One region of the Pseudoalteromonas sp. SaAl2 genome, then DNA from elsewhere that is predicted to be linked to it. Evidence: predicted binding sites of a transcription regulator. Region 1 holds the regulator's gene; each other region holds the start of a gene.
What was found. Region 1 encodes sigma-54, which starts transcription at its own class of promoters, with help from an activator protein. Its sites were predicted from a motif close to GTTGGCACGNNNNTNGNNT; they were not measured.
Positions count from the first base shown of each region.

Region 2: the regulator sigma-54 is predicted to act here: its motif matches at 5,157-5,175, upstream of ACU8V8_RS01265 (PspA/IM30 family protein).
Region 3: the regulator sigma-54 is predicted to act here: its motif matches at 4,736-4,754, upstream of flgB (flagellar basal body rod protein FlgB).

Region 1 is NZ_CM129605.1:3,027,706-3,035,359, reverse strand. It holds partial or broken gene mgtE (magnesium transporter) at 1-684, opposite strand, end outside; gene ACU8V8_RS14345 (HPr family phosphocarrier protein) at 788-1,060, opposite strand; gene rapZ (RNase adapter RapZ) at 1,081-1,923, opposite strand; partial or broken gene ptsN (PTS IIA-like nitrogen regulatory protein PtsN) at 1,944-2,397, opposite strand; gene hpf (ribosome hibernation promoting factor) at 2,402-2,689, opposite strand; gene ACU8V8_RS14325 (RNA polymerase factor sigma-54) at 2,720-4,216, opposite strand; gene lptB (LPS export ABC transporter ATP-binding protein) at 4,285-5,010, opposite strand; gene lptA (lipopolysaccharide transport periplasmic protein LptA) at 5,007-5,534, opposite strand; gene lptC (LPS export ABC transporter periplasmic protein LptC) at 5,524-6,078, opposite strand; gene kdsC (3-deoxy-manno-octulosonate-8-phosphatase KdsC) at 6,075-6,626, opposite strand; gene ACU8V8_RS14300 (KpsF/GutQ family sugar-phosphate isomerase) at 6,628-7,599, opposite strand; gene ACU8V8_RS14295 (calcium/sodium antiporter) at 7,623-7,654, opposite strand, start outside.
Region 2 is NZ_CM129605.1:265,588-273,241, reverse strand. It holds gene ACU8V8_RS01300 (SRPBCC family protein) at 43-621, shown strand; gene ACU8V8_RS01295 (TIGR03899 family protein) at 590-1,477, shown strand; gene ACU8V8_RS01290 (TIGR04219 family outer membrane beta-barrel protein) at 1,503-2,282, opposite strand; gene ACU8V8_RS01285 (DUF2333 family protein) at 2,286-3,272, opposite strand; gene ACU8V8_RS01280 (copper chaperone PCu(A)C) at 3,281-3,799, opposite strand; gene ACU8V8_RS01275 (hypothetical protein) at 3,899-4,222, opposite strand; gene ACU8V8_RS01270 (PspC domain-containing protein) at 4,233-4,436, opposite strand; gene ACU8V8_RS01265 (PspA/IM30 family protein) at 4,448-5,116, opposite strand; gene dusA (tRNA dihydrouridine(20/20a) synthase DusA) at 5,378-6,337, opposite strand; partial or broken gene ACU8V8_RS01255 (MarC family protein) at 6,668-7,286, opposite strand; gene ACU8V8_RS01250 (transcriptional repressor) at 7,380-7,654, shown strand, end outside.
Region 3 is NZ_CM129605.1:701,455-709,108, reverse strand. It holds gene flgH (flagellar basal body L-ring protein FlgH) at 1-2, opposite strand, end outside; gene flgG (flagellar basal-body rod protein FlgG) at 20-808, opposite strand; partial or broken gene ACU8V8_RS03290 (flagellar basal body rod protein FlgF) at 830-1,595, opposite strand; gene flgE (flagellar hook protein FlgE) at 1,742-3,109, opposite strand; partial or broken gene ACU8V8_RS03280 (flagellar hook assembly protein FlgD) at 3,165-3,844, opposite strand; gene flgC (flagellar basal body rod protein FlgC) at 3,858-4,289, opposite strand; gene flgB (flagellar basal body rod protein FlgB) at 4,292-4,702, opposite strand; gene ACU8V8_RS03265 (CheR family methyltransferase) at 4,860-5,690, opposite strand; gene ACU8V8_RS03260 (chemotaxis protein) at 5,711-6,643, opposite strand; gene flgA (flagellar basal body P-ring formation chaperone FlgA) at 6,814-7,491, shown strand; gene flgM (flagellar biosynthesis anti-sigma factor FlgM) at 7,570-7,654, shown strand, end outside.

The sequences.
Region 1 (7,654 bases):
CTCGAATAGTTGGGCAACTTCGCTTTCATCCATGGCGATTGAAATTGATTCGCAGTCTTCATCCATTAAGTTGCGAATGATTTTGTCTGGCGGGTTAGTTAAAAGCGTTGTGAGTGACATAGCACCGAGAAAACAATTGTGTTTATCTACAACGTATAAGTCATCGGTACCTTCAGGTAACTCTCCGCGTAGGCGTAAATATCGAAGCACCACATCAATTGTAACGTCAGGACGAATAGTCACCGTATCCGTATTCATAAGAGCACCAGCAGAGCGCTCTTGATAAGAGAGAGCTTGTGTTGCACGCTCTCTATCTTGGCTATCCATGGCCCCAACTACGTCTTGGTAGACGGTATCAGGTAGACTTCTTAAAACCTCCCCTAAGTCATCATGACTCATGTCTTCTGTCGCCGCAGCTATATGCTCTGGCTCCATTTGCGCGATGATACCTAATCGTACGTCTTCAGAAAGCTCCTCTAAGACATCACCTTGTACATCAGGATCAACTAATTGCCAGAGTAGTTTACGGATCTTGTGCGGGGAAGATTCGAGTAATAATGCTGTGTCACAAGGAGCTGTTTTTGCCAACATTCGCCTAACTTGAACAAATTGACCACTATTGAGTGACTTGGTCACTTGTTTTAGTTGTTGTAGTGGGTAATCTTGTTCAAAAGCTTCAGGCATTGGCGTCCTTAGGTTACAAATTTTATTGGGTAGGGTGATAGTAAGCTAGAATTTTTTGCTTTCCTATCGTTATTTAGTTTAACGCAATTTTAAAAAAAGTGCGCTATTCATGCTCATGAAAGCGCTGTTCGATTAGCTCACCTATTGCCGCTAATGCCGGCTTGGCGTCTGGCCCTTCACAGACTACTTTAACTTCTTTACCTTGGCTGCTTTCAAGTAGCATTAAAGCTAAAACGCTGTCACCAGCAGCTTGTTTATCGTCTTGATATAAGGTAATAGTCGCGTCAAACTTCAGCGCGAGCTGAGCTAAAACGCTGGCAGCTCGTGCATGTAATCCTAATTTATTTTTGATTAAAAAAGTGTCTTCTAAATGCATATCAAAGCCTATAGCAGATATTATTCTTGTTCACGATGACGGATTTTTACATTGCTATGACTCATTGCAAAACTTTCACCTATAGTTTGCGCCAAGTAGACAGAGCGGTGTTGCCCGCCGGTACAACCAATAGCAATAGTTAGATAGCTGCGGTTATTACGCTCTAAGTGAGGCAGCCAAGTTTGTACAAAGGTCTGAATCTGCCAAGTAAACTTTTGTACTATGCTGTGGCTAGCTAAATAGTCTTTTACTGGTTGATCTAGGCCTGTAAGTGGCTTTAGCTCAGGCTCCCAGTGTGGGTTTGGTAAAAATCGGGCATCAAATACGTAATCAGCTTCTTTAGGGATACCGTGCTTAAAACCAAAAGATTCAAAAGTGATAATTAACTTTTTATCTTTTTTACCTAAAATCTTCTCACGAATTGATTCTGCTAATTGGTGAACGCTCAACTCTGTTGTATCAAGAATAAAATCAGCACGAGTGATCAATACATCAAGCAATACTTTTTCTTGTTTGATGGCTAAATCAAGGGGCAGAGAATCTAACGATAAAGGGTGCAAACGGCGAGTTTCAGAAAAGCGTTTGATCAGCGTTTGGTCGTCACTGTCTAAATAAAATAAAGTTGGGTTTGCAAAGCCAGGTAAATACTCAAGAATGTCATTAAACTCTTCTTGTTCTTTTGGCAGATTGCGCACATCAATACTAACTGCTGTTTTATCATAGTTATCAGAAACGCTTCGTACGAGTGAAGGCAGCAAGTTCACAGGAATATTATCAACACAATAATAACCTAGATCTTCTAATACGCGAAGGGCAACAGATTTACCAGAACCTGAACGCCCACTGATGATAATTAACTCCATGTAATGACTCCTTCACTTTCCTAAGACAGCTCGACAATAACTTGGTATAAGTCGTGGTCAGATTTAGCGCTACGTAATTGTTTACAAAAAATCTTTATCGTTAAGTTTATCAGCAATTGTGGCCAAGGTCTTTAAATGAAGTTGGCTGTCACCATCAGGTACGATGAGTGCCACAAATATATCTACAGGACGGTTATCAATCGCATCAAAGTTAATGGGCGTTTCGCTCACTAGTATCAGTGCTAATGGAGTATCAACACCCGTTATTCTACCGTGAGGAATAGCAATTCCACGGCCAATACCTGTGCTACCTAATTTTTCTCGATTAAGTAACGAGTTAAGAATTTCTTGTTCTGAAAGGTGAGGGAGTTGTTCATGAGCCAACTGGCTAATAAATTCTAAAATTCGTTTTTTGCTATTAAAAAGGACCGCAGCTTTACTGCAGTCCTTACAAGTAAGTGAACTTAGTTTCATAATATTAGTGTCGAGCGTGCTTCTCTTTGTGTTTGATAACTTGACGGTCTAGTTTATCTATTAGGGCGTCAATCGCAGCGTACATGTCTTGATGTTCGGTTGAAGCAAATAAATCAGCACCACTGAGGTGTATTGTGGCTTCTGCTTTTTGGCTTAGCTTTTCTACGTCTAAAATGACGTGCACGTTGTTTATATGATCAAAGTGCCTTTCAAGCTTTGCAAACTTATTGTGTACATAGTCTCTAAGTGAATCGGTAATTTCTACGTGACGACCAGTTAAATTCAGTTGCATAAGCATTTTCCTTCTTTGTTTTTTTACGCCTTAAATCAAACTCTTTCTTTGATTCGACGGTGGAATAGCCAGTGACTCGCGATATTTTGCAATTGTACGTCTAGCTACTTTGATACCTTGCTCTGCCAATATATCTGCAATTTTGCTATCACTCAATGGTTTCGCTGAGTTTTCTGCGCTAATTAATTTTCTAATTAATGCGCGGATCGCTGTAGATGAACATTCACCACCGTTTTCAGTGCTCACATGGCTTGAGAAAAAATACTTTAACTCAAAAATCCCTCTTGGGGTGTGCATGTACTTTTGCGTGGTAACACGTGAGATGGTTGATTCATGCATCTCTACCATTTCAGCAACATCGTTTAATACCATAGGGCGCATTGCTTCAGGGCCATGCTCAAAGAACCCTTGTTGCTGTTGAACGATACAGTTGGTTACTTTAAGTAATGTGTCATTACGGCTTTCTAAACTTTTTATAAACCACTTTGCTTCTTGCAAGTGGGAGCGAATAAATTGGCTGTCGCTACTCGATTTAACCGAGCGAGACATAGCTGCATATTGGCTGTTTACTCTAATTTTAGGCATGCTATCGGGGTTTAACTCAACAACCCAACGGCCTTTAATTTTCTTTACTGAGACATCTGGAATAACGTATTCAGACTCTTCACGTACGATGCTATCCGCAGGCTTTGGGTTTAGACTGTGGATGAGTGTCATCACTTCTTTAAGTTCATCTTCCTTAAGCTTAGTCTTTTTCATCAAAGTGCGATAGTCACGACTGGCCAATAAATCGATGTGTTCAGTTAAAATCATTTTTGTCTCGCTAATCCAAGGAGTTGCGGGGTCAAATTGATTTAGTTGAATACATAAACATTCTTGCAAGCTGCGTGCACCAATACCAATTGGGTCAAACAGTTGAATACGTTTTAAAACGGCTTGCACTTCATCAAGCTCAATTTCTTCTTCGTTATTATCTTTATTTAGGCTCTCTGCAATGTCTTCACAACTTAGAGTTAAAATACCTGACTCGTCGATAGCTTCGACAATGGCAATAGCGATCGCCTCGTCGGTCGGACTAAATGGGGTGAGCTGTAACTGCCACATAATATATTCATGCAAGGTTTCGGTTGAAGCACCTTGATAAATAGATTCATCTTCAGGCATCGGGCCTGATGAGCTGGCAGGAGCAGCACTCATGTACTCATCCCAGGTCACATCCATAGCCATGTCATCACTTACTGTGTCTTTATTAAGTGCTTCGCTGCTTTCTTGTTCGTATTCGCTGGGTGTTTCATCGGCTGAGGCACTTACTGTGACATCGTCAGTGTCTTGTTTTTGTTCATTTTTGCCAGCCGTTTCATCACCAAACTCTTGCTCTTCGACCTCAAGTAATGGATTGCTGTCGAGTGCTTCTTGAATTTCTTGCTGGAGATCCAATGTACTTAACTGCAATAAGCGAATTGCTTGTTGCAGTTGTGGTGTCATTGTAAGTTGCTGGCCCATGCGCAGCTGGAGTGATTGCCTCATTTATCTCTAACAATCCTTTTATTGTGTTGTCATAATTTAGTTTAGCAGATAGTTAGCTGAGTGTTGCTTTATAGCCTAAATTGCTCACCCAGATATACATCGCGAACTGTTTGGTTGGCAAGTACATGCTCAGGAGTTCCTGATGCAATTAACTCCCCATGAGAAACTATGTAGGCTTTTTCACAAACATCAAGGGTTTCTCTTACATTATGGTCGGTTATTAGTACACCGATGCCACGGTTTTTAAGGTGCTCGATAATCTTCTTTATATCTAACACTGAAATGGGATCAACACCAGCAAAAGGCTCATCTAATAGGATAAATTTAGGATTTGCGGCTAAAGCACGCGCAATTTCAACACGGCGGCGTTCACCACCTGACAATGCCATGCCTTGACTATCACGAATGTGTTGAATGCTAAATTCATCAAGTAGGCTATCTAAGGCTTCTTCACGGGCTGTTTTATTTAGCTCTTTACGGGTTTCTAAAATCGCCATCAGGTTTTGGTAAACGGTCAATTTACGAAAAATAGATGACTCTTGTGGTAAGTAGCCAATACCCAAGCGAGCACGGCTGTGCATGGGTAATAATGTAATATCGTTATCATCAATACTAATTTTACCTTTATCGCTGGGCACTAAGCCAACAATCATATAAAAAGTGGTGGTTTTGCCTGCGCCATTAGGACCTAGCAGACCAACAATACTCCCAGCGCTAACTTCTAAGCCAACACTTTTTACAACTTGGCGGCCCTTGTAGCTTTTTGCTAAAAACTCGGCTTTTAATGTACTCATGGCTGGCCTTTTGATTTTTTGCTATCGACAGGTACTAAAATTGTATGCACGCGGTCATTTGAGTCTTCGCCTCTTTCAGCACTTATTAGCTGCTGTTCCATATCGTAGGTGATGCTTTTAGCGTTAATTTTTTGCCCTGCTTGGGTTACTTTCGCATTACCTATTAAAGTTAACAGGCGCTTTGCTACATCGTAACGAACTTCATCAGCACTGGCGCTCATTAGAGTGCCATCGGTTTGTTTTTCTTCAAAGTATGCAGGTTTGCCTGTGGCCACGAGTAACTGTTTATTATCGCCTAAGTCTTCACGTTTATGTACTTCGAGGCGATCTGCTTTAATTCGGCGGTTACCATGGATAATTTCAACGTTTTTTTCAAAAATACCGACATTAGATTTAAGCTGAGCTTGTTGTTTATCAGCGCTGATTGATACCTGATCGGCCGGTGGTGTTGTATCTTGGGCAAGGCTCGAAAATGCAATGAGTAAGCTTGGAATGATAAATATGTTGGCTAGTTTATTGGTCATAATATATGGTTCGCGTATGGTTAATTAGTTCTATTACTTCGGCTTTTAAGTCGGCTTGTAATCCGCGCCCAGTAATTTTTAAATTAGGGCCGACCAACTCTACAGGTTGTTCTGAACTCATTGTTTGAAGTTCAATATCAACTTGGATGTTATCGGCATTAATGTGATCTATCATGGCATTATCTGTGAGATTTTTCGCCGTCACATTGCCTTCTAAAACCAGCTGGTTATTTTCATATAATGTGGCTTCAGCTGCATTAATTTGCCACATTTGTTCTTGATTATATAAGGTGAAAATAGGTTCTTCAAAGTACGTGAATCCTAACTGCTGATATAGTTCCATTTTAGCAGCGGTCACTTTGTGGCTTATTTTACCTTGCTCATCAAAGGCTGTTTGTTTTAATGCCACTGCTGTGTAGTCGGGCTTGGCAATAACATCTTCTTCAACGAGCTGTTGTGTGTTTGCTTGGTTAAAGTATGGATACCAAAGCCAAACCATACAGCCAATAAATAATACGCTTAATATTAAACGCGCACTATTCATGAGCTGGTGCCTTCGCTAGTCAGCGATTTGCCATTTTCTAGCATTAATAAATCAGTGAGTTCTCGCACTGCGCCAAATCCACCCGGTAGCATAGTGGTATAATGCGATACGCGTTTGATTAACGGGTGGGCGTCGTTCACCGCTACTGCAAAGCCAACTTGCTCCATGACTGGGAGATCTGGGCCGTCATCGCCAATATAGGCGATTTGCTCATCGGTTAAGCTCAGTTTATCTTTAAGTTCTTGATAGGCTTGCAGCTTATTTTCTTGACCTTGATATATATGTTGTACTGTTAGGCTAGTCATGCGCTGCTGAACTATCTGTGAATGACGACCTGTGATCACAGCAACTTCAAAACCACTGTTGATAAGTGCTTTGATGCCAAAACCATCTTTGGTATTAAATGCTTTTAATTCTTCGCCTTGATTACCTAAGTAAATTCGACCATCAGAAAATACCCCGTCAATATCGCAGATCAGTAATTTTATTCTTTTAGCGCGAGTTTGAGCATCTAAGCTCAATGGTTGGTATAAGTCAGCAAATTGCATTTTATAACACTCCTGCTTTGAGCAAGTCTTGCATATTTAATGCACCAATAGGGTGCTGGTTTTCGTCAATTACAATAAGACCGTTAATACGTTTACGTTCCATAATATTAAGCGCTTCGGCGGCAAGCATATCCGCAGTTGCCGTGGTGCACGAACGTGTCATGACTTCACTAATAAGCGTGCTATGTATATCGATACGTTGCTCTAAAATACGGCGTAAATCACCGTCAGTGAACAAACCATTGAGTTGGCCAAGGTTGTTTACAATTGCTGTCATGCCTAGGCCTTTGGCTGACATTTCTATTAAAGCGTCTTTAATGCATTGCGTGTCTTTAATAATAGGCGTTGAGGCACCATCATGCATTAAATCTTTTAAGCACAGTAACAAGCGTTTGCCTAAACTGCCGCCTGGGTGTGATAGTGCGAAATCGTCGGCTGTGAAACCTCGTGTTTCAAGTAGGGCGACGGCTATTGCATCTCCCATTGCAAGTGTTGCTGTGGTGCTGGCTGTTGGTGCAAGGCCAAGAGGGCAAGCTTCTTTAGATACTTTAATGCATACATGAGCATCAGCCCAATTTGCCATTGACGATGTTGGGTTGCTGGTCATTGCGATCATTTTAGCGCCAATGCGTTTAATCACTGGGATTATATTGAGCACTTCACTGGTTTCGCCAGAATTAGATATCAGCATGACTACATCATCACGGGTGATCATGCCTAAATCACCGTGGCTCGCTTCACCAGGGTGAACAAAAAAAGCTGGTGTGCCGGTGCTTGCTAATGTGGCAGCAATTTTATTGCCAATATGGCCCGATTTGCCCATGCCGACAACGATAATTCGGCCTTGGCATTGATACATCAACTGACAGGCCTGGTTAAAGTTTTCGTCTAGGTATTGAGCTATATCAACAAGGGCTTGACGTTCAATATCAAGTACTCGTTTTCCTTGTTCAATAAAATTTAACTGCGTCATTGTGTTGTCCAATTTATTCGGTATTAAGCTACTTGGCTAAAAATATAACCTTGAT
Region 2 (7,654 bases), 1.0 Mb from region 1:
ATTAACACCTTGTTACACTCGAAATCAATTATATTTTAAGGAATGAATATTAAGATTTTACAAAAATTTATACGGTTTACTTTCTTTATTAGCATTGTAATTGTTGTTGTTGGCTTATTATTACCGCAACAATACCAAGTAAATAAAAGCGTCAAAATAAATGCTAAAGCAACCGAAATAGCACCGTATATCAGCGATTTTGGCAAATGGCAGGTTTGGTCCCCATGGGAAAAACTCGACCCTAGCATTGAGTTTCACATCGCAAAACCGAGCTCTGGAGTAGGTGCCCATCAATTTTGGCAAAGCCAATGGGGCGCTGGAGAAATGACCATAACAAGTATAAGTGAATCCGCCATCAAGTTTAATATTTTATTTAATGATGAACATATTGCCAGCGGAATGATTAGTTTTTTTGAGCAACAAACTTACACGCGTGTTGTTTGTGAGATCACCGCAGAAGTAACAACTTCACTTGTTGGTGGCTATCTGGCCTTATTAAATCAATATATTTTGACTAATACGGTTGAACTTGGCCTTAATAACTTAAAAACCACCATGCAATTACACATCATAGATAACGAGAGTCACGATGACAGTCAAAGCAGCTCAAGCAAAAATTAACCTAGCACATATTATAGAATCTAAGCTTGGCTATGCGATGGTAAAGAATAGCTCTACTCGCATAAGCTCTGATAGTGATAGCAGTTATAGTGCTCAAGGGAAAAGTAAATTGCCGTATAAAATAAACAGCGACAATACAGTACTGACTCGCGCACAAAACCGGCAACAGCTGCTTTTAGTGAATCAACAACAAAATATTGAAGCAATAATGGCTATGGCATTGAGTTTTTGTCCTGATGTTACCTGCAACGGGCAGCCTGACAGCGACTGGGTTGAGCGCTTTATTGCATTGTGTGAAGATACATCGAGTGAGTCGATGCAAAAGCTTTGGGCTAAAATCTTAGCGGGTGAAACAGTCTCTCCAGGTACTTTTTCAATTAAGAGTCTACAAACTCTCAAACAAATGACCCAACGTGAAGCCGATGCATTGCAAAAATGTACTGCTATATGCGGTTTTAATGAAAAAGATGACAGCCATCTCATCCTTCTAGGGTTTTACAAAAAGCCCTCTATTTTTGATTTACTACGTAAAGGGAATAAGGTCTCGCTTAATTTAGGTAAAGCTGGGCTTAGCTTTCCTGATGTACTCACCCTAATGGACATAGGTTTAATTTATCGTAAAGAAATAGAATCTGCGGCACTTAAAAGCGAGCAGGAACCTAATCTAATATTTTTAAACCAGCGCGTTACACTGAAATCTAAAAACAATGATTTGGTATTAAGTTACTATAAATTCACACAAACTGGTGATGAGCTACGAAAACTTATCAACATCCCAATTAACAAAGGGTATAAACAACTGTTAAGCACGGCACTAGAGGAAGAGTTTGAAGTTACGTGGCACACTAATAAGTAATGCCACGATGAACATCTAAAGTGATTTAGAAGTGAACTTGGATACCCGCGAATGGGCCTGATGCATCTAGATCAGTATAAATATCATCAATATCATCAAGTTCTAAAGTCATTTGGCGGTAACCTGCTTTAATCGCTACATCTACAGCTAAGTTATCAATTAATTCCCAAGCAATACCAGCTTGGTAATCTTGCACTTTACTATCATCAATTGCTAATAAGCTGCCTTCGAAGAAAACACTCAAACCAGTTAAAGGTAAGCCCACTTCTGCACGACCATATACTAATGGTATAAAACCAGAGAAATCGACGGTTTCTGTAACCCTATCCCCTTGCCCATCAGAAGTATTAATATCGCCAGTAACAACAACTTCCCCATCAAACTGCTTAGCATTCACACCTAAGTCAATTGATACTAAATCATTGTCAAAAATCTCATAATAAAGAATATAATCAACATGAGAGAAGTCAGTCATTGCTGTTGCATCTGTTCCAGGTTTAAAAGTAGAACCATCAAACGTAAAGCCATCACTACTAATTGTGGTGTTACCATTTAACTCAAGCTCGGTATATTTTAGCTTTATATTTGGCACCAGTGGAATTGGGTGTTCTAAAGCAGCGTAGTAACTTGTGAAGGTTTCATCATCGAAATTAAAGCTCTGCATATTACCTCGATCTGCAAAGCTACCCGAGTTGTCCGCTTGCCAAGCATCAACCCCTACGTATAAGCCTAATAAAGTGTCAGCGTGAGCTGCTGGTGCCAAACATGCCATTGAAAGGGCAGCAGCTAGACAGTACTTTTTCATGTTTTATCCTTGCGCTAAAAGTTCGCTAAGTTCAATAAGAGCCGCATTGGCTCGTGAAATATAATTTGCCATTACTAATGAGTGATTTGCCACAAGTCCAAAACCACTACCATTTAAAATCATCGGACTCCAAACAGTTTCTTGGGTTGCCTCTAACTCACGAATAATCTGTTGTAAGCTAACACGGGCATTTTTCTTTTCTAATACATCAGCAAAGTCGTATTCTACAGCTTGCAAAAAATGTAATAAAGCCCAAGTTGCCCCTCGCGACTCGTAAAAAACGTCATCTATTTCCCACCATGAAGTTTTAACTTGATTCTGTAGTGGGCTATAGGTCGCTTGATGAGCTTCTTTATCACCCGCTAAATCGGTATTTAATCTATCTTGGCCAACACTTGCACTTAAACGCTGGCTTAAACTACCAAGACGTTTTTCAGCCTCTTTTAACCAACTGCGTAAATTGTCAGCACGTGCATAAAATTGACTTTCACGATCGCTTTGATCTGCAATTTGCGTTCGATAAACAATTAAAAAATCGATACCTTTTTGATATTCACTTTCAGCACTAGGCCACGCCCACGCCTCTGAGCTAATATTAAATTGTGGTTGTGCTTTTTTCAAAGCTACATGCTCAGTAGACTGAGATTGGGAACGGCTAAAATCTTTACGCATAGATAAAGCAAGATCACGAGACATCTCTAACGCCCCATACTCCCAAGCTGGCATATTATCCATAAGTATACTCGGCGGCATCATATCATTAGATAAATAACCTCCAGGCTTATTTAACAATGTACTGGTTACGTTTATTAGCGCCGATGTAGTGGTATAACCTGTAACAAGTTTTTCACCGCGTTGCTGGGCATCTTGCTTAGCTTGAGTTAAAACATTTACTCGGCTAGGCTCTGCGCTCCAATAAACAGCTAATGCGTAAAACAAAATAAATATAAGTACAATTGCCCCAATAATTTTCCCTTTATGTTGTGACATTTAACCTCCTAATGATGCGTGTGATGCTGCTTAGATTGTGAAGCTTGCTCGACCTGACTTTCTAAAGAAACAACCTGAGCTTGAGTAAAAACTCGGTTTCCATCACTAAAATATAGCGTGAGTTTTAATTCTTGCCCGGCTTTTATTGCTTCGCTTGGCTCAAACGCCATCAAATGATATCCGCCAGGTTTAAAATCGAGTTGTTGATGTGCTTTGATTAATAATGTGTCGACTTTCTGCATTTTCATCATACCATTAACATGAGCATGCTCATGAATTTCTACACGCCCTAAACCATCAATAGCGGCTTTTGTTAGCGTTACATCAGCATTACCATGATTAACAATACTTAGGTAACCTACCGTCGATTTGCTGGCTGGTAAGAAGACTCTTACCTGCGCATTGTTTACAATGATCTCACTATCCCCATCATGGTGATGATCTGCGTGTGCTTTTACCATTGGCGAAAATAGGCTCATTACTAAAAGAGCCGATGAAAGCAATGTGATTAGTGGCTTAAATGTCATCTCTATCCTTGTTATAAAAAATCATTTTATTGGCTAAATTTAGCATAATTGTGAAAAAATAGTCAGTAAAATTAGCAACACCAGCACAGTTCGTAAAAATTAAGCCACTTTTTTATTATCTGCAATAAGCCAACACAAGCAGACTATAAGCAATAAAGGCCAAGCTATCATTACAGAGCCAAACAATAATGCTAAAACCACGCCCACCCCAACAATAATACCTGCACCTAATAATCCAGCACTTACCAGAGCTATCACAGCAATTACAGCTACAACAGACAGCAACGCACCAAATAACTCAATACCTACCCAGCTTAAATCAGCAATAATAAGCGGTAGTTGCCATGAATCAAACTGCACCACCTGAAATGGGCTATATATTATAAATACGATTATTAATAAGCAAATTGCAATTATTTTCATGACTCCCCCACTACGCCTTACTATCTAGACAAAAGTGTGCAGCCAAATAACCGCCACCAATAAATAATGGAAACTGAATAAAGAGCAGAATAGTCACTAATCGCGTCGCCCAGATAGGAAAGTCAAAACGACGTGCAAAACCACTACACACACCCGAAATTTTTTTATTCAAGGCGTCTTTGTACCAGTTCTTTTCATTGTTATAAGTATTCATCATATTATCTCCTAAGCTGTTTGCTTCATTTTTACTTTTAATGCTGCAAATTCTTGCTCTAATGCTTCATCTTTAACGAGCGCATCGATTTGCTCTGCTGTGCTACTTTGCGTTTTAGTCATATCATAAGCATCAACTTGTGACTCTATTGATTCAACACGGCGCTCAATAACATCAAAACGGGATAACGCATCTGCTATTTTTTCACTATTTAATTGATGATTAACACGCATTCTGGCATCAAGTAGGTTATGAACTTTTTGCAAGCTTGCCTGCTTTGCTTTTGCCTCAGTCAATTTACTTTGTAAACGCTGGGCATCGTCTTGAAGTTTCTTAAGTGAATCGGCTAATTTAACAAGCTCTGGCTCAATAGCTGCAAGCTCATCGCTTACATGTTGTTTTTCTTTTAATGCAGCAGTTGCGAGGTCATCCCTTCCTTTTGTCACAGCTAGCTCTGCTTTAGTTTGCCAGTTATCAATACTAACTTGCTTTTGTGCTTGCTCACGCTTTAATGCCTTTTCTTCACATAGAATGACTGCAGCTGTTGAGCGACATTCATCAAGTGTTTGCTGCATTTGTTGAATAACTAAGTTTAATAATTTTTCTGGATCTTCAGCTTTATCTAATGCCGAAACTAAGTTTGCTTGAATAAGATCTGTTACGCGGTTCATTATGCCCATGATTATCTCCTGTTGATGATGGGTGATTACAACAAGTAGATTCCAAGACTTATGCCAAGTTAGCCAATTTAAAAATTTTATATTAAAAATCAATAAACTAAACTTAACTAACAATAAATAAAGATGACTTTGAGCTGAATATAGAAGTGTCAAACTGACTAAAAAACTAACATTTTGACTAAAGTTTAGGATTAAAAAAAGCTGCATTAAGCAGCTTTTTTGCTTGAGATAGAAATGCTAATTAACCTGAACTCTGGCTATTTACTCAGGAACGAAACTTAATGCTTTATCCATCACTAACAAGTCTGCTTGCTTGCCATGACCGTTTTCAGACAAATGACGACGAAAGCCTCTCGCGCCTGGCTGACCTTGAAAAATACCCAGCATGTGACGTGCAATATGCCAAAAGTTTGCACCTTGCTGCATCTCTGCCTCAATATAGTCATACATTGAGCGTACTACATCATGGCGAGATAAAGTGAAAGGTTGTGCATTATAGATGGCTTCGTCTACTTCACTTAAAATAAATGGATTACTATAGGCTTCACGGCCAATCATTACACCATCTAAATGCTTAAGGTGCGTTTGACTGTCAGCAATTGTTTTTACACCTCCATTTAAACTTAAATGTAATTGAGGGTAATCTTTTTTAAGTTGGTAAACACGCGGGTAATCAAGAGGAGGAACTTCGCGGTTTTCTTTAGGGCTTAAGCCATTTAACCACGCTTTACGAGCATGAATAATAAAATCATCACAGCCAACTTTGTGACTGGCTTCAATCAACTCACATAAAAACTCATATGAATCTTGTTCATCTATACCTATACGGGTTTTAACCGTGACAGGTATATTCACCTCAGCCTTCATAGCTGCGACACACTCAGCAACAAGCTGTGGCTCCCCCATTAAACACGCACCAAACCGCCCATTTTGAACACGGTCAGACGGACAGCCAACATTCAGATTGACTTCATCATAACCACGTTCTGCTGCCAACTTAGCGCATTTAGCAAGTGCTTGGGGATCAGAGCCTCCCAATTGCAAAGCAACCGGATTTTCATGCTGATTAAAATGAAGGTAATCACCACGACCAAACAAAATTGCGCCCGTAGTAACCATCTCAGTATAAAGTACTGTGTGCTTTGTCATTTTACGATGAAAAGTACGGCAGTGGCGATCTGTCCAATCAAGCATGGGTGCAACAGAAAAGCGTCTATTCAAAGTAAAATCCTTAGGTAGTAAAGCAAGTATTAAAAGCGCTGCATTTTACACAAATAGCACTGCTGCTTCAATGATAAGCTCTTCGTAAATAAGGGGGAGCCTAAGTAACTGTTTATCTGTTTTCTTTTACTAGGTTTTCGTAGTTAATACTGGCTAATTTAACGTCTACGAACTCAAGAACTTTAAATTATTAAGCTTAGCGCCCACAGCCAGCTTTGTTGTTTGCTTCTGTGTGTTCAAAAGAAGCTGATGTACGCAGCTCTTTAAACTGCTATATTACTTGGCAAAAATTATCAGTATTGTGAGCGGAGGGTTGAATCAATGAACTTTTTAATTACACCTTAAAGCCAAATGGCAGCGAATCACCGTGACTAATAAAATAATCACAGCATCCGATGATAAAATTAACCCCATAATCCGACTAATTATACTTGTTCCACTATCTCCTATTAACTTATGAACATGAGTCGCTAACAACAGTAAAATTAAAACCACGAATAAAACAGCGAGCATCATAGTAGAAGTTAATATTTGTTCTACCCACGTGTATTCTGTTGCGCGTCATTAACACTGCACCAAGCATTGCTCCGGGGCTTGCAATGGATGGAATAGCCAATGGAAAGATGGCTGCTTCAGTGCTATCCCTTACACTTTTTATTTCTTCTTCAGGTTTACTCTCACCAAAGATCATTGATAAAGCAAATAACATAAGTACTATTCCACCAGCTATTTGAAATGCAGATAAGGGAATGTTGATCGCATTTAGTAGCGCTTCACCAGCGACAACAAAAAATAGTAATACAGCGGTAGAAACGGTTACAGCTTTATAGACAACCTTGCGCTTAAACTTTTCACTATCTCCTTGAGTAACAGCGATAAAAACAGGAACAGTGCCGATTGGATCGATAACCGCAAAAAAGATGATGAATATCGCTAAAAGCTCATTCATTGCTAGACTTCCTAGAATAAAACTGTCTAATAAAAACGCTGCAACTACAACACAATATGTTAGTATGTCATGGTAGCGTAAGGATAAGAGCAGATGAATATAGAATCACTCGTTAGTAAAGCAAAACAAGTGTGTGACAATCGTGGTGCACGATTTACACCAATCCGTGAAAAAGTATTTCGCCTTCTAGCAAGTGCGCAAGGTGGTGTTGGCGCCTATGATTTATTGGAGCAATTAAAACTCACTGAATCTGGGGCAAAACCAGCAACCATTTACCGAGCTCTTGATTTTTTAGCCGAGCTGGGTTTTATTCACAAAATAGAAAGTACAAATGCATTTATGTTGTGCCATCATTTTGATCATATTCA
Region 3 (7,654 bases), 1.5 Mb from region 1:
ATAATGCTGCCCTTACTCATTAAAGTTGCTGATTAATGTAACTAAGCATTTCATCAACAGCTGAAATTACCTTTGAATTCATTTCATAAATACGTTGTGTTTCAATTAGATTCACAAGCTCTTCAGTCACATTCACATTCGATGTTTCAAGTGAGCCTTGCACAATCGAGCCTAAGCCATCAATACCCGGGTTACCTTGAACCGGCGCGCCACTTACTGCTGTTTCGGTGTAAAGGTTTTGCCCAATAGGCTCAAGACCCGATGGGTTAATAAAATCACTAATGGTTAACTGCCCGATCACCACGTTATCAGCCTCACCGGCAATACGTACCGACACTTCACCATCTTGCGATACAGTAATTGATTGTGCGTCATCAGGTACATTCATCTCTGGTTGAATAGGAAAACCTGCACCTGCTGTAACAATACGGCCGTCTTCATCGGTGGTAAATTGTCCGTTACGTGAGTACGCAATATTACCGTCGGGTTGTAGTACTTCAAAAAAGCCTGAACCAGATATCATCCAATCCAATGAGTTTTCAGTGGTAAGCATATTACCTTGAGAAAAGTTCTTTTGGTTAGCAACCACTTTAGCACCGGCACCTAACATCAAGCCCGATGGCATTTCAGTGTCTTGTGAAGAGCGCCCACCTGGTTGATTGATATTTTGATAGAGTAAATCTTCAAAGACAGCACGGCTTTTTTTATACCCAACGGTACTGGCATTGGCTAAGTTATTTGAGATAACCGATATATCGGTTTGTTGGGCATCTAAGCCTGTTTTACTGATCCATAATGCAGGATTCATATTAATGTCCTCTCAATTAGGTTAAACAATGCGCAGCAATTGGGTATGACGTTCGTCAATTTCTTCTGCTGTTTTCATTAACTTAACTTGTAATTCAAATTGGCGTTGATGGCTTATCATATCCACCATTTCATGTACTGGATTCACGTTTGACATTTCAAGCGTGCCGCTCATAACTTTTACGTTTTGCGAGATATCACAAAAGCCACATAAATCATCTTCTAGTTTATCGGCTTTAGGACGAAACAAGCCGTCGTTGCCTTTTTCAAGCTGAGTGTTATCCGCTTCGATAACCTTTAAACGATCAACCACTTCTAAAAAGTTAGCCGGCGCACCTTGGGGGCGTACTTGAATTGATCCGTCTTCACTAAACTCCACCTTTTCAATCGGTAGCGGTAAAATGATAGGACCACCCGCGCCAACTACTTGACGCCCATGGCTCGTTATTAACGCACCATCTGGAGTGATATTTAAAGTACCGACCTTGGTATAAGCTTCGTTTCCCTGGGCATCTTGAACGGTTAGCCAACCTTTATCGCTCATCGCAATATCTAAATCACGGCCGGTTTCAACAATACCCCCCGGAGGTCATATTTGAACCTGGACGCTCTTGCATGGAAAAGACGCGCGTAGGTAAGCCTTCACCAAATGCTTGCATAGACCTTGCTTGTGCAAAATCAGCTTTAAAGCCAGTGGTGTTAGCATTGGCTAAGTTATTTGCTTTGAGCGCAAGGCCCCGCATACTTTGCTTAGCCCCTGACGCTGCAATGTAAACCATCTTATCCATAACATCGACTCACGTTAAAAAATCTATATTAGAGATAAATGCAAAATAAGTGCCACAATAATTTGACAGTAAAAATACACTGATAAGAAATAAAAAAGGCTGCCTGAATTGGCAGCCTTGGTGTCGGATTATAATAATATTCGCTATTAACGAATTTGCAGGATACTTTGCTGAATTGTTGAGTTCACTTCAAGCGCACGCGAATTAGCCTGGAAGTTACGCTGCGCACTAATCAAATCGACCAGCTCATTCGTTAAGTTCACATTTGATTGCTCAAGGGCTGAAGAATTAATAGAACCTAAAGTACCTGAACCAGGCTCTCCGGCAATTGGTTCACCAGAGGTTAAACTTTTTTTCCATGACGTGTCACCAGCTTGTTGTAAACCTTGAGAGTTTGAAAAACGCACCATGGCAACTTGCCCTAAGAACGAGGTATCACCATTACTGTAAGAGGCAACCACCTTGCCATCCGTGCCAATATCAATACCCGCTAAACGACCTACTGTGGCACCATCTTGATCAAGCGCTTTAACTTCAAAATTACTCGCATATTGTGTAGGAATTTTATTCGCTGTACCTGCTTCATCGCGCCAGTTCACTTGAACATCATCAGGAAAGCTTGCACCATTGGTTAGTAAGTCAGAAAGACCAGCAACACCAGCACCACCACCAGGTATGGCAATAGGATTAAAAGTGGTATCTGTATTGGCAGTGCCATCGGTGTTTAAAGGTAAACCACTTGCATCAAATTGAAATGTAGAAAGCGGTGTATATGGCGTAGCCGTCTCTTCAGCACCTGCAGGACTAAATGGCTTTTCGTCCAGTGTTGCAAATACTTGCCATTCATTTTCATTACCAGTAACCGTTGAATCAGTTTTCACAAAGAAAAACTGTAAAACATGCGGCTCACCTAAAGAATCGTACATAGTTGTCGATGTAGAGCTGTTATAAGAAGCACTGACTGTTGGGTCAAATGTAGTAATAGATGGCGAAATTGAGCGAGAATCTAAGTTAAATGAACTATATACATTAGTCGTCGCACGTGGAGAACCCGATGAGTCAGGAATTTGTAATGCCGATGATGTACTTAAACTTACTGAAGTAGTATCGCCTGTCGATTCGTTAACAGGAAAGCCTTGTAAAAAATTGCCTTTTGCATCAACAATAAAGTTATCCTGGTTTAGTTTAAATGCACCAGCTCGTGTATAAGTGAAATCTTGAGCACCTAAGTCTTCACTCATCGCAAAGTAACCTTCACCCGTAATAGCTAGATCTAAAGAGTTCTGCGTAAATTGCAATGAGCCTTGATGAAATTGCTGGGCAACCATCGTGGTTTGCACCCCATCGCCATTTTTAGTTTTACCTGAACTAAATACCGATGATGCATATACATCGGCAAATTCAGCACGAGACTCTTTAAAACCCGTGGTATTTACGTTAGCAATATTATTTGCTGTTACGTCTAAATCTTTTTGTGCGGCGGCAAGGCCTGTTAATGCAATATTGAAGCTCATAATTCACCTCTAATCTTTGAATTTTAGCCGAAGGCTAACTTAAATTTAAAATTGTTTACGCGATTTCTGCTATATCAGTTAGCCTAACCGCACCTTCTTTTGTGTTAATAATGATCCCACTAGAACCATTAACATTGACGCTCTCAATATTCTTAAAGGTTGCAATAGGTAAGCTTGTAAACTCGCCCCCATTTGACCTTCAGCCTTAACACTGTATTCCCCTTCGGGTAAATCATCACCGTCAGAGTTTTTACCATCCCATTCAAAACGGATTGCACCGGCTGATTGGGCTCCAAAATCAATTGTACGTACCAGTTGCCCTGATGAATCTTCAATACGTAAGGTCAAATTCTCAACAGGTTCTTGCGCAACGATAGTCCCTTTTGCATCACTACCTGCATTCAAATCTAATGTATCTGATTCCAATAAGGCTTGTTTACCCACTAAAGTTGAAGCCTGTAATGCAGAGTTTGAAGTCATTGATGAAGCAAGTGACTCAAAGTTACTATTGAGGTTTGAAATACCTTCCGCCATAGTAAAACTGGTCATTTGTGCAATCATTTGATCATTATCTGCAGGATTACTAGGGTCTTGAAAAGAAAGCTGTTGTGTTAGCAAGGAAAAGAAATCTTCTTGCGTTAACGCATCACTTTTCTCTTCCGTCGATACTTGGTTTTCTTGCCACTTAAGCGAATCTAAATAAGTCGACGATGTTGTAGTTATATCGTTACTCATAACTTTTCCTCAATTACCGCTGCCCAAGCAACAGTGTTTTACTTAGCATTTGCTTCGCTGCATCAGCAACTTGCACATTTGTTTGATAAGAGCGTGAGGCAGAAATCATATTAGCCATTTCTTCTACAACATTAACGTTAGGTTTGTAGATATACCCATTTTCATCCGCACTGGGGTGATTAGGGTTATATTCTATTTGCAGTGGCTTATCGCTCTCTACAATACCTAGTACTTTAACGCCTACAGACGACCCCTGTTGATTACTTTGCGACGCTGATGCCTTTGTCAGCTCAGCAGCAAAAACAGGGTGGCGCGCTCGATAGGTTTGATCCTGACTTGAGCTAATAGTATTAGCATTAGATATATTACTGGCCGTGGTATTCAAACGCACATTTTGCGCGCTCATACCGGTACCTGAAATATCAAAAACGTTATATAAACTCATGCTTAGGCTCCTTGACTACCGAGGGCTTTTTTAAGGCCTTTAATTTTACTACTCATAAATTGCAGGCTTGCCTGATACTCTAATGAGTTCTGTGTATACAAGTTTCGTTCCACCTGTATGTCCACTGAGTTACCATCACCTGTATCTGCTTGATTTGGCGAGCGAAACATTTCACTATTACCGACATAACGGCTACCACCAGAAATGTGTTTAGCATCGGTTGTTACCATGTTATTGCCGCCCTGTTGGTGGCTTTTTGCCGCTTTTAAAGCGGAGGCAAAATCAACATCTTTCGCCTTATAGCCAGGCGTATCAGCATTGGCAATATTGGTTGCTAATAATTCGGCTCGTTGAGAACGGATCAACATTGCGTGAGGGTGAACCCCAAAAGCTTTATCAAAACTGATAGCCATAACCATCTCCAAAAAATTGACTTAAGCTTATTAATGCAAAAGGTGAGCCAATATAAAATCTCAAAAAAGGGATGGTTAAGTCATTAAATAACAAGAAAAAACGATGGCTTTTGGCCATCGTTTTTATATTTTTATTAATTAGAAATAGCTGAGGATACTATTTCTTTTGATAAATAATACCTGGATTACAACGTACCATATCAAACTCTGTACTGAGTCCCGACATCGACTCTGAGGCACCTAAAAACAAATATCCTTTAGGGTTTAGTGCCTGTGCAAATTGCGCAATAATTTTAGCTTTTACTTCAGGTGAGAAGTAAATCAACACATTACGACAAAATATAATATCGAACTTTCCCATCAAGGCGTAAGAGTCAAGTAAATTCAAGTGCCTAAAACTAGTTAATTTTTTAATCGGGTCGATCACTTGGGCCATGCCGTTGCCACTGTCTTTGAAAAACTTTTTCCGTCGCTCAGCAGATAAACCGCGCGCTAGTGCTAACGAGTCATATTCTGCATGTTTACACATATCAAGCATTGTATTTGAAATATCAGTGCCGACAATTTGCGCCCCCATTTTTAAAACACCAGGGGATTTAGCCTGAAATTCAGCAACAGACATAGCAATAGAGTAAGGCTCTTGACCAGAAGAGCTTGCCGCAGACCAAATTTTTAGTGGCCTGCGTAGTTCTTTATGCTCTGGAAATAGCTTAGTTTGTAATAATTCAAACGGGTATTGATCTCTAAACCACAATGTTTCGTTGGTGGTCATTGCATCAACTACGGCGGCGCGAAGTTGCCGCTCGTGGGGGCTGAGTGTTTTACTCACTAATTGTGATAACGATTCAACATTGAAACGAGTCATTAAAGGCGCAAGTCTACTCTTTACTAAATAAAGCTTGTTATCGCCTAACACAATACCGCACTGCTGCTCTAAAAACGTACGGAATTGATCGTACTCGCCTTGCTGTAAATGTTTATTTTCCAACGTAACACCACCTATCAAAATTAGTCACAATGAACCCATTTTTTTACTGCTGTAGCTAATTCATCCGGGTTGAATTTTGCGATAAAGTCGTCTGCGCCTACTTTTTCAATCATAGCCTGATTAAACACACCACTCAAAGAAGTGTGTAAAATCACATGTAAAGGTGCAAGCTTAGGATCTGCTTTTATCTCTGCAGTTAAAGTGTAGCCATCCATTTCAGGCATCTCAACATCCGAAATCAATAAACCGACTCTTTCAGTAATATCGTTTTTACAATCAAGCTCTGCGATTTCTCGAAGGCGAATTAGCGCCTCTTTACCATTTTTTGCAAGTTCCGTTTGTACGCCGAGTGGTTCAAGTGCACGTTTCACTTGATTGCGAGCAACAGCTGAGTCATCTGCTATAAATACGATACGCTCTCCCAAGTCTTTCTGAATTTCGCCATCACTTGCAATTTCCGCACTAACCTCGGTGTTTACTGGGCAAATTTCATTTAAGATTTTTTCTACATCGAGAATTTCAACTAACTCATTTTCAATCTCGGTGACTGCGGTTAAATATGAGTATCGGCCAGCACCAGATGGAGGCGGCATGATCTTTTCCCAGTTCATGTTGACGATGCGCTCAACACCTCCAACTAAAAAGCCCTGAACTGAGCGATTATATTCAGCAATAATAATAAAGCTGTCTTGAATGTTCTCGATAGCAGGACCACCAACGGCCATAGACAAATCGATAACAGAAATAGTTTGCCCGCGTATATGAGCAACACCCCGTATATACGCATTTGATTTTGGCATATTCGTTAAAGGAGGGCATTGCAGTACTTCTCTCACTTTAAACACATTAATACCAAAGCGCTGCCGCCCTCTTAATTTGAATAATAATAATTCAAGGCGGTTTTGCCCAACCAACTGAGTACGCTGGTTCACTGAGTCTAAAATGCCTGCCATTTCAATCTCCTAAGAAAGCTAAAAAAACGGAACAATTATTGCTTTCTCTATTTAAAGCTACATTACATCGTGGGAGCGTCTAAAAATTGACGCTAAATATTTATACCCTGTTTTCAACCATAAGCATAGTCGAAACATTATGAGTTTGTTAAAAAAAAGCCGAAGATACAGTGTTTTTTTATTTTCTTGCTAGCCTATGCCTAGTTTCACCTGTCTATGGACAAATATACAGCAAAGAAAAGTTGCAAACACTTGCTATCTCGTACATAAGAGATCAATTAAAGCCAATCAATAATGAGCAAACGCAAATTAATGCGCTTGCTTTAGATAGCAGAATACCCGATCGCAGCTGTACAACGTCACCGTCTTTAAGCGTACCAACAGCCCCTCCTTTTAATCGACAAGTAACAGTACAAATTAACTGTGGAGATATACAAGGTTGGAGTCAATACGTACACGTCCGTATTACTGAGCTTGAACCAATTGTAGTTGCCACTGAACACTTAACACGAGGTGAAGTTATAGAAGCTCATCACCTGAGTGTTGAAATGAGACCAAAACACTTTGTTCGAGTACAACATTTACAAGATGAGTCGGTTCTTATTGGAAGCCGTAGTAAGCGTAATATTCGCAGCGGTTTGCCTGTTGTATTGAGCCAAATTTGCATGGTTTGTAAAGGCGACAACGTCACTATATTTGCAACGATCCGAGGATTAAAAATAAAAACTTCCGGTTTAGCCCTAGAAGATGGTACTTTAGGAGAACAGGTAAAAGTAAAAAATGCAAAATCTGGGAAAGTTTTAAATGCCCGTGTAGACGGTGTTGAGTCTGTACAGGTAAATATTTAAATTTTCAAATTTATGCTAAAGTATCTATCATGCATGCCGATAAATAGGCATATGTTGGATTATGTATAGGTTAATATCATGGTAAGCCAAGTAAATAAGGGTCAGCAACAGCCTAATGTGTTGGCCAATGCTAAGCAACAAAAAGTTGATTTGCAAAACAATA